Regions from separate parts of the Streptomyces sp. NPDC057654 genome, predicted to be linked through region 3. Evidence: riboswitches for the same ligand, from Rfam matches in the RefSeq annotation. Region 3 holds a riboswitch; each other region holds the start of a gene.
The links. A riboswitch is a leader RNA that binds a small molecule or an ion and turns the genes downstream of it on or off. The one in region 3 is predicted to bind cobalamin.
Positions count from the first base shown of each region.

Region 1 (3,267 bases), on a different contig from region 3:
GCTTGCCCGGCAGCCCGCCGACGGCGGCGAGGTCGTCCAGGTTGGCGGCGGCGGCCTCGGTGAAGTCGAGCGCGAGGCCGTCCACCGGGGCCTTGGCGAGGACGGGCAGCGCGTCGCCGAGCCGGTCGAAGTAGGAGGCGACGAGGAGCTTCGGCCGCTCGGTGAGGGCGCCCAGGTCGCGGTAGGCGCGGGCGGCGGCGTTCAGTTCGGCCGGGGTGCGGTCCTGGACGAGGGCGGGCTCGTCCAGCTGCACCCACTCGGCGCCCGCCGCGCGCAGGTCGGCGAGGATCTCCGCGTACACGGGGAGCAGCCGGTCGAGGAGGGTGAGCGGTTCGAAGTCGGCGGCGACGCCGGGGGCGGGCTTGGCCAGCAGGAGATAGGTGACGGGGCCGACGAGGACGGGCCGCGCGGTGTGGCCGAGCGTACGGGCCTCGGTCAGCTCGGCGGCCTGTTTGGCGGAGTCGGCGGCGAAGACCGTGTCCGGACCCAGCTCCGGCACCAGGTAGTGGTAGTTGGTGTCGAACCACTTGGTCATCTCAAGGGGTGCCACGTCCTGGTTGCCGCGCGCCATGGCGAAGTAGCCGTCGAGCGGGTCGGCGTCGACGGCGGCGCGGTGCCGGGCCGGGATGGCGCCGACCATGACACTGGTGTCCAGGACGTGGTCGTAGTACGAGAAGTCGCCGGTCGGCACCTCGTGGACGCCGGCGTCGGCCAACTGCCGCCAGTTCGCGCGGCGCAGGCCGGCCGCGGTCTCCCGGAGGGCGTCGGCGGTGACGCGGCCCTTCCAGTAGCCCTCGACGGCCTTCTTCAGTTCGCGGTTCGCGCCCTGGCGGGGGTAGCCATACACGGTGGCCCGTGCTGCCGCGGCTGCGGACTTCGCTGTCACGGAAATCTCCTTCGCGAGAAACTCCTTGAGATCCCGGCGGCGGGACGCGGACGCGAAGGGTGACGGACCAGGCCGGTGTCCGCGCGTCAGCCGCGCGGTGTCCCGCCTGATATGCACGCCGACCCGCCCACGAGGCCACCGGGATTTCCGTACGCCATCGGTCGCGTACGGGCAACGGGCAGGTCTTCGGACTCGCGGGCACATCTGCCGGGGCAGATTCCTACTGGCCGTCGCTTCCCGGACCCATGGCCGGATCCAGTGCGTATGACGGCGGTCGTTCCCGCTCACCGCTGCGGGGCAGTCCCGGATTCCCACCGGGTTCCCTCTTGCGACGCGCCTGCCTGGGGGGCAGGGCGAACCAGCTGCACGGGTCAGCCTAGAGGCCAGGGGGTTTTCTGGGCACCGCTGTTCACATCCCGGAACGTGATGTGGGACACGGGGCGTGCCGGGGAGCGGTCGCCGGAGGGGGTGGACTTACTAGGACGTCCAACTATATCTTCGGGGCACAAGGTCCGCGGTGCGGGGAAGCCGGTGTGAATCCGGCACGGTCCCGCCACTGTGACCGGGGAGTGTGCTGCCATCCACACGTCACTGGCGAGGTCTGCCGGGAAGACGGGCGGCGCGCGGGGATCCGGGAGTCAGGATACCGGCCGCGGGATGTTCCGTGTTGTCCACGAGGATGGAGCAGACACGCATGGCACCGGTCCGTACCCACGACCCTGGTGACCCGGCGGAGCGCGACCGGCCCACCCCGCGCTCGTAGACCCTCGCGCCCCGGCGGCCTTCGACGTCCGTCCGGCGGCCCGGCGTTCACTGTCCCGCGGCCCGCCGCGGCGGCGCACCCACCCGTGCGCCCGCCGCCGCGGCCCCGCGCCGTCCCCGGATCTCCCCTGACGAGAGCAGGCACCCATGGTCCGCGAACTCACGCACTTCATCGGCGGCAAGCACACCGCCGGCACGTCCGGCCTCCACGGCGACGTGTACGACCCCAACACCGGTACGGTCCAGGCCCGCGTCCCCCTCGCGGGCCGCGCCGACACCGAGGCGGCCATCGCCGACGCGCTCACCGCACAGCGGGAGTGGGGCGAGTGGAACCCGCAGCGCCGCGCCCGCGTCCTGCTGCGCTTCCTCCAGCTCGTCGAGGGCGAGCGCGACTCCCTCGCCCGGCTGCTGTCGTCCGAGCACGGCAAGACCGTGGCCGACGCGCACGGCGACATCCAGCGCGGCCTCGAAGTCGTCGAGTTCGCCGCGGGCATCCCGCACCTCCTCAAGGGCGAGTTCACGGACAACGCCGGCACGGGCATCGACGTCCACTCGCTGCGCGCCCCCATCGGCGTGACCGCCGGGATCACCCCCTTCAACTTCCCCGCGATGATCCCGCTGTGGAAGGCAGCACCAGCCCTGGCCTGCGGAAACGCGTTCATCCTCAAGCCGTCCGAGCGCGACCCGTCGGTACCGCTGCGGCTGGCCGAACTGTTCCTGGAGGCGGGCCTGCCGCCCGGCGTCCTGAACGTCGTCAACGGCGGCAAGGAAGCCGTCGACACCCTCCTGGAGGACCCGCGGGTCGGCGCGCTCGGCTTCGTCGGATCCACCCCGATCGCCGCGCACATTTACGCCACCGCCGCCGCCCACGGCAAGCGCGCCCAGTGCTTCGGCGGCGCCAAGAACCACATGATCGTGATGCCGGACGCCGACCTCGACCAGGTGGTCGACGCGCTCATCGGCGCCGGATACGGGTCCGCGGGCGAGCGGTGCATGGCGATCTCGGTGGCCGTGCCCGTCGGCGAGGAGACGGCCGACCGGCTGGTCGCGGCCCTCAAGGAACGCGTCGGCACGCTCCGCATCGGCCGCAGCGACGACCCGGAAGCCGACTTCGGACCCCTGGTGAGCCGGGACGCGTTCGACCGGGTCCGCCGCTATGTCGACATCGGCGTGAACGAGGGCGCCGAACTCGTCGCCGACGGCCGGGGCTTCACCCTGCCCGGCCACGAGAACGGGTTCTTCGCGGGCGCGTCCCTCTTCGACCGGGTCACCCCGCGGATGCGGATCTACCGTGAGGAGATCTTCGGCCCCGTCCTGTGCGTCGTGCGCGCCGCCGACTACGAGGAGGCCCTGCGGCTGCCCAGCGAGCACCCGTACGGCAACGGCGTCGCCATCTTCACCCGGGACGGCGACACCGCCCGCGACTTCACCCGCCGCGTGAACACCGGCATGATCGGCGTCAACGTGCCCATCCCGGTCCCCGTCGCCTACCACACCTTCGGCGGCTGGAAGCGGTCCGGTTTCGGCGACCTGGGCCAGCACGGCCCCGACGCCATCCGCTTCTACACCCGCACCAAGACCGTCACCTCGCGCTGGCCCTCGGGCGCCAAGGAAGGCGC
Region 1 is NZ_JBHVHQ010000449.1:3,216-6,482, reverse strand. Features, by position in the region: partial or broken gene ACFU99_RS27400 (5-methyltetrahydropteroyltriglutamate--homocysteine S-methyltransferase) at 1-886, opposite strand, end outside; cobalamin riboswitch at 1,046-1,264, opposite strand; cobalamin riboswitch at 1,371-1,556, shown strand; gene ACFU99_RS27395 (CoA-acylating methylmalonate-semialdehyde dehydrogenase) at 1,796-3,267, shown strand, end outside.
Region 1: it holds a riboswitch for cobalamin, as region 3 does, so the genes downstream of both, ACFU99_RS27395 (CoA-acylating methylmalonate-semialdehyde dehydrogenase) here and ACFU99_RS19550 ((2Fe-2S) ferredoxin domain-containing protein) in region 3, are expected to answer to the same signal.

Region 2 (3,267 bases), on a different contig from region 3:
GGGGATCTTCTTCATGTTGGTGGAGTAGAAGGGATCGTCGGGGTACGTGCCGTCGGCGAGCAGCGCGGCGAGCACGGTGGAGCGGGCGGCCGCCGGATGCCAGCCCCTGGTGTCGTAACCGGGGGTGGAGACGGTCTCGGCGCTGTCGGCGACGTCGGCCGAGGACTGGATCGCGAACCCCGAGAGCGGCGTCGCGGCCCCCGCTTCCGGCGCGGCCCGCGTGACGGGGGCGCTCGGCGGGGCGGCGGGGCGCGGCTGGGGGGCGGTGGCGCGCGCGGGGAGGGCGACGGCGGGAAGGGCGAGGCTCAGCAGCAGGCCGGTGACGGCGATGGGCGCGACGGGGCGGAGGGACACAGGGGGTACCTCTCGGACGGCTGAGGCGACATGAGTCGGCGCGGGGAGTGGCGGAAGCGGCTCAGGCGGTTCAATTCACCTTTCACAAATGGAAGTTAAGAAAGTTAAGAAACCTTCCTATTGGGTGGGGCAGGACGCTAAGGACTCGTAACGTTCATGTCAATGACCTGGACGGAGTCCGGCCGGATGACTGGGTGAGGGGACGCTGTGCGCGGAGGACGAGTGGCCGTCGTGGGCGGCAGCATCGCCGGCTGTGCCGCGGCGCTGGCCGCCGTACGGGCCGGGGCCGCGGAAGTCGTGGTGTACGAACGGGCCGCCCGGCGGCTCCAGGACCGGGGCGTGGGGCTCGCCATCCAGCAGGACCGGTACGCCGAACTGGAAGCGGCCGGATACGTCGACGCCCGCATGCCCTGGGTGCGGCTCGCCCGGCGCGTCTGGCTGCTCGGCGACACGGACGCGCGCGGCGGCCGGGAGTTCGGGGTGCTGCCCTTCCCGTTCCGCTCCTACAACTGGGGTTCTCTGTGGACGGAGTTGCGCGCCCGCGTCCCCGAGAAGGTCGCCTACCACTCCGGCGCCGCCGTCGAATCCGTGACCCCGGACGCCGGTCGCGGTCCGGGGCCGCGCGGTCCGGGGCCGCGCGGCGCGGTGCTGCGCCTCGCGGGCGGTGCCGAGGAGCGGTTCGACCTCGTGATCGGCGCGGACGGTTACCGCTCGGTCGTACGGGCCGCGATGTACCCCGACATCGCGCCCCGGTACGCCGGGTACCTCGCCTGGCGCGGCTCGCTGCCCGCCGAGCGGCTGCCGGGCCCCCGCGAGACCTGGGCCGAACAGGACGCCGCCACCGTCGCGTTCCCCGAGGGCCACATGATCGCGTACCGCATTCCGGGCCCGTACGGCCGCGGCGCCTCCGTCAACTGGGTGTTCTACGCGGTGCCCCCGGACGTACCGGGCCTGCGGCTCGACGACCCGACCGTACCGCCGCCGCGCACGGTGACGGCAGAGTTGATGGAGCATCAGGAAAAGGTGGTGGCACGTCACTTCCCGCCGTACTGGCGGGAGGTCATCGAGCGCACCCGCCCGCGGGACACCCTGGTGCAGCCCATCTTCGACCTCGCCGTGCCGCACTTCGCCAAGGGCCGGCTCGTCCTCCTCGGGGACTCCGCCGCCATCGCCCGCCCGCACACCGGCAGCGGCGCGGTCAAGGCGCTCCAGGACGCCACGGTGCTGGAGCGCGCCCTGCGCTCCGCAGAGGACTGCGACGCGGGGCTGGCCGCGTACGACGCCGAGCGCGCGCCGATCGGCCGCGCGGTGCTGGAGCTCGGCAGGCGGCTCGGCCGGGCGCAGGTGCTGTCCGTACCCGACTGGGCGGCCATGGACCAGCGGTCCACCGAGGAGTGGTGGCGCGCGGCCTCGGAGGGCGAGAAGGGGTTCGGCGGCCATGCCCTGGGTGGATGATCACATCCGTTCACCACTGGTCAGAGCCGCCGAAACCGTTAAAGTAGCCGGGCCGTGGTGTTCGGGAAGACCGGTGAGGGGTCCTTGTGGCCCTATTCCGGAGCGGCCCTCGCCACTGTGATCGGGGGGTCCTCAGCCCGTTCCGTACGCGCTTCGGCGGGCGTACGGAGCCACTGGCCGCAGCCTGCGGCCGGGAAGGCAGGGAGGAGAACAGCGCGAGCTGAACCCGTAAGCCAGGAGACCGGCCACGGCATCTCACGAAATGATCCACGAGGTGCTGGAGCGTGACTTACGGATGGCCCTGCCCACCGATACCCCCACTGGTTCCCCCGATTCCCCCGCCGGCCCCGGCTCCCCGGCCGCCGCGCCCGCGTTCCGCTGGCAGCGGCAGGACACCCTGCGCACCGCCGGCCTGCTGGCCGTCATAGCCGCGCTGCACGTCGTCGCCTTCGGCGTGCTCTTCCTGCTCGTCGTGCCCAGCCACTACACGGTCGGCTCGCAGGTCTTCGGCGTCGGCCTCGGCATCACCGCCTACACCCTCGGCATGCGGCACGCCTTCGACGCCGACCACATCGCCGCCATCGACAACACCACCCGCAAGCTGATGGCCGACGGCAAGCGTCCGGTCTCCGTCGGCTTCTGGTTCGCCCTCGGCCACTCCAGCGTCGTGGTCGCCATGGCCGCGCTCGTCGCGGGCGGCGCCCACCTCGCCGGCACGCTGATCAACGAGGACTCCGCCGCCCACCAGACGCTCGGCGTCGTCGGCACGACCGTCTCCGGGACCTTCCTCTACCTCATCGCCGCGCTCAACCTGGTGGCCCTCGCGGGCATCTGGAAGGTCTTCCGCTCCATGCGCGCGGGCCGCTTCGACGAGGCCGAGCTGGAGGAGCACCTGGACTCGCGCGGCTTCATGAACCGGGTGCTCGGCCGGTTCACCCGCTCCATCACCCGCCCCGGCCAGATGTATCCGCTCGGCTTCCTCTTCGGACTCGGCTTCGACACCGCGACCGAGGTCACGCTGATGGTGATGGCGGGCAGCGGCGCCGCGGCCGGGCTGCCCTGGTACGCCATCATGTGCCTGCCGCTGCTCTTCGCGGCGGGGATGAGCCTCTTCGACACGCTCGACGGCACGTTCATGAACTTCACGTACCAGTGGGCGTTCTCCAACCCGGTCCGCAAGGTCTACTACAACCTCACCATCACCGGCCTGTCGATCGCCGTGGCCTTCCTCATCGGCACGATCGAGCTGGTGAGCGTCCTGCGCGAGAAGCTGGCCATGGACGACGCGGTCACCGGCTGGATCTCCGGACTCGACCTCGACAACGTCGGCTTCGTCATCGTCGGGCTCTTCGTGGTGGTCTGGGCGATGGCCCTCGCGTACTGGCGGTTCGGGAAGGTCGAGCAGCGCTGGGCGGCCCGGACGGCGCCGGAGGGCTGACCCGGCCGACGGATGGTGAC
Region 2 is NZ_JBHVHQ010000190.1:8,415-11,681, forward strand. Features, by position in the region: gene ACFU99_RS16870 (sugar-binding domain-containing protein) at 1-354, opposite strand, end outside; gene ACFU99_RS16875 (FAD-dependent monooxygenase) at 562-1,809, shown strand; cobalamin riboswitch at 1,848-2,074, shown strand; gene ACFU99_RS16880 (HoxN/HupN/NixA family nickel/cobalt transporter) at 2,072-3,247, shown strand.
Region 2: it holds a riboswitch for cobalamin, as region 3 does, so the genes downstream of both, ACFU99_RS16880 (HoxN/HupN/NixA family nickel/cobalt transporter) here and ACFU99_RS19550 ((2Fe-2S) ferredoxin domain-containing protein) in region 3, are expected to answer to the same signal.

Region 3 (3,267 bases):
GGCCGGCCCTCGGCGATCTCGGACAGCCCGACGCACAGCACGAGCACGAGCAGCACCCCGAAGATCAGCGGAGGCGCATAGTTCGGTCCGAAGGCGCCGGGCGCGATGCCGAACGGCCAGAAGAACGCGACGACGCCGAGGAAGGCGGCCATCGCCATGACGAGTCCGACGCGGGCCGAGGGGCGGATGGCGGGCGCGGGCTTCGTGGCGGGCATGCCGGACCGCCGCACGAGGCGCTCACTCCTCGCCTGCTCGCGGAGGTCTGCAAGGGGACCACCGAGGTCGCGGCGCACCCCCGCACCGGAGGCCCCCCGGGTGGCGTTCCTGCCGACGGACGGGCGCCTGACACGGAACGGTGACCTCCGACGAGACCCGTGAGCGTACCGAGCATGGGCTCGCACCCGGTGACCTGCCAAGTCACCGGGCCAGGCAGCAGTCCCCGCACTTCGAGCCGTTGGGCGCCCGGTAGTACAGGCAGCAGCTGCGTCGGCGGAAGGTCAGTTCGGGGCCGGTGATCCGGCCGGTCCCGCGCAGCCGTCCCGTCTTCAGGAGTTCCCGGGTCAGCTCGGTGAGCGGCGTCCGCAGACCGGTCCGGTACCTCAGCAGTTGCGCCGCCGAACCGATCAGCGCGGAAGCGGAGTTACCCGCGAGCAACCGCGGCGCCATCTTGACGGGCAGGTGGCCCTCCATGCGCTGAAGGACGCCGTCGGCCTGCACACACACGGCATCGGCGAGCGATGACGCCGACCTCGGGGCGCGGCTGCCCCGCGGCCCGGCCAGACGAAGGGCCGAGCCGTCACCGGCCCATTCCGCGGTGGTCATCACCGGCACGATCCCGTGGACGAGGGCGCAGGCGAGGACCGGCGACCACAGGCGGGCCGCGAGTCCGAGGTGGGCGATGGAGACGCCGATACGGGTCTCGGCGGTGCCATAGCGTTCGTTGACGGTCCTGGCCCGCGCGGCGAACCCCTCCCGCGTGAGCCGCTCTTCACCGGACGCGGGTCCCCGGACCGTGTCGAGAGCGAAGAAGCCACCCAGCTGTGCGACGTCGCGCAGCGCCACGACGACCTCGTCCGCCGGTACTTCGTCCGCCGTGCCCTGACCGCCGGTCATGAGGTCGATGTCCCGACGCGGCGCGGCGGGTCGATCAGATAGAGGTCGAGGATCTCGGGGCGGGGCGCGACACCCGGCCCGCCGTCCCGCACCCAGTCCGCTATGTCCTCGGTGGCGGCCGGGTCGTTGACCAGCCCGAGCCAGACCGGGCGGGCGCCTGCCGCCCGCCCGTCCGCCGAGGGCTGCACGACGACGACGTTCGCCTGTTCGCACACGTCCAGGCATTCGGAGATGCGTACCGGGGCGATCTCCCGCAGCCGCGCGGTCTGCGCCGCATGATCGGCGTTGACCTTCACCGTCCCGCAGCAGCAGTCGCGGCACACCACCACCCGGCACGGGACCGCCCGGTCCGCTGTCGGCGCGCGCTCGTCGGCGGGCTGTTCAGGCATGCCGCATCCTCCCTCTTGCCGGGGAGTTCCGCCCCGGGGTGCTTCGAGGAGGCGACAGCGTGAGTCTCCTGGCTCTCGGGTCCGCGCTCGTCCCGGCCTTCCCGCCCGCGCGGGGCAGTGGCTCGTCGGGATCCGCTCGCCGATCACAGTGGCGGTACCGCACCGGATTCACACCGGTTTCCTCGGGCCGCTGTCGCCCGTGTCCGCAACCCATCATGTCACCCGCCCCACGGCGGCAGCGCCCAGCCGGACGGCGGACCGCGCCGCCTCGGCTTCCGACCGCCGGGAGGCAGCAGACGCACCGTGACCTCGTCGGTGCCAGGGCGCCCGCGTCCTCCCCGACCACACGCTCCGCGTCCTCGGGACGGCTGGCGACTTCAGTGCCGTCCATGTCGATCATGAGAGAGTCACTGGTCGAGTAGTGCCGGTGAACCCAGCCGCGAGCAGCCGCACGGAGGTGCGCACCTGACTGTGGGCCGTGCCCGTGCGCTTACCACCGTCGCCCCCTGGAGCGAGGCTCCGATGGCTTCAGCGACAGCCGTGACACAGGGCGACCTATACGCTCTGCTGCGTGATGACTGTGGTGAATGCTGTGCAGCGGTGGCTGCTGGGGCTGATGCTCGTCTGCTACCTGTTGGCCGGTGTGTTCCCGGTGCCCGGCGAGATGCTGCGCGGGCTGACGCTGGCGCTGCCTCTGCACGTAGGCGTTCTGACGGTGTCGATGGTGTTGTTGGCGGTGATGCTGTTCAACGCCGGTCTGGGCGTGCGCGTCGCCGATCTGCGCGAGGTGGTGTCCCGGCCGGTGCGGCTGGTGCTCGGCATCGCCGCCAATGCCCTGCTCCCCCTGCTCGTACTCCCGATCGTCGCGCTCGGTCTGCGTTCCTGGCCCGATACGGCGGAGGCGGAGGGTCTGGTGGTCGGGCTGATGCTGGTACTGGCGATGCCCATCGCGGGCGGCGCCGCCTCCTGGGGCCAGAACGCCGGCGCCAATGTCCCCCTGGTCGTCGCCATGGTGGTGGGCTCCACGCTGCTCAGCCCGCTCACCGTTCCCCTCGGAATGCATCTGGCCGGCCAACTGGTCGGCCCCTACGGCACCGGCACGCTGGACGACACGGCCACGGTCGATGTCATCGCCCGGACCGGGGCGGGGATCTTCGCCCTGGTGTCGGTGGTGCTGCCGTGCCTCGCGGGAATCGCCGTACGGGTCGCGCTCGGCGAGGACCGCACCCGTCGAATCCTGCCGTCGGTCAAGGCCGTCAACACGGTGAACATCCTGCTGCTCTGCTACCTCAACGCGGCCGGCGCGCTCGGGCAGGCCCTCGCCCGCCCGGACCCGGACCTGCTGCTGCTGGCGCTCGGCCTGTCCGGCGCGGTGTGCTGCCTGGCGTTCGGCTGCGGCCGGTGGATGTCCCGCTGGACGTGCCGCGACCAGCCGGACCGGATCTGCCTCACCTTCGCCACCGGCATGAACAACAGCAGCGCGGCAGCGGTGCTCGCCGCCTGCTGGTTCTCCCACCGCCCCGAGGTGTTGTTGCCGATCCTCTTCTACAGCCTGCTACAGAAGATCGTCGCAGGAATGGCGGCAAAACTGCCCCGCCCCGGGCCCCCGGGCGTGGCCGCCGAAAGCGCGAGGGCGTGACCGACTCGGGCTTCGGCCGCCTGACCCGGTCCTTCGCCTCGCCGCTCACGGCCACCGAGCGAAGCGGGCTCCGGCCGGGTCGAACGATCCGGAAGAAGAGAGACGTTCGCCCCGGTGGCGCTCATG
Region 3 is NZ_JBHVHQ010000244.1:3,910-7,176, forward strand. Features, by position in the region: partial or broken gene ACFU99_RS19540 (ECF transporter S component) at 6-215, opposite strand; gene ACFU99_RS19545 ((2Fe-2S)-binding protein) at 418-1,113, opposite strand; gene ACFU99_RS19550 ((2Fe-2S) ferredoxin domain-containing protein) at 1,110-1,502, opposite strand; cobalamin riboswitch at 1,564-1,686, opposite strand; gene ACFU99_RS19555 (bile acid:sodium symporter family protein) at 2,077-3,141, shown strand.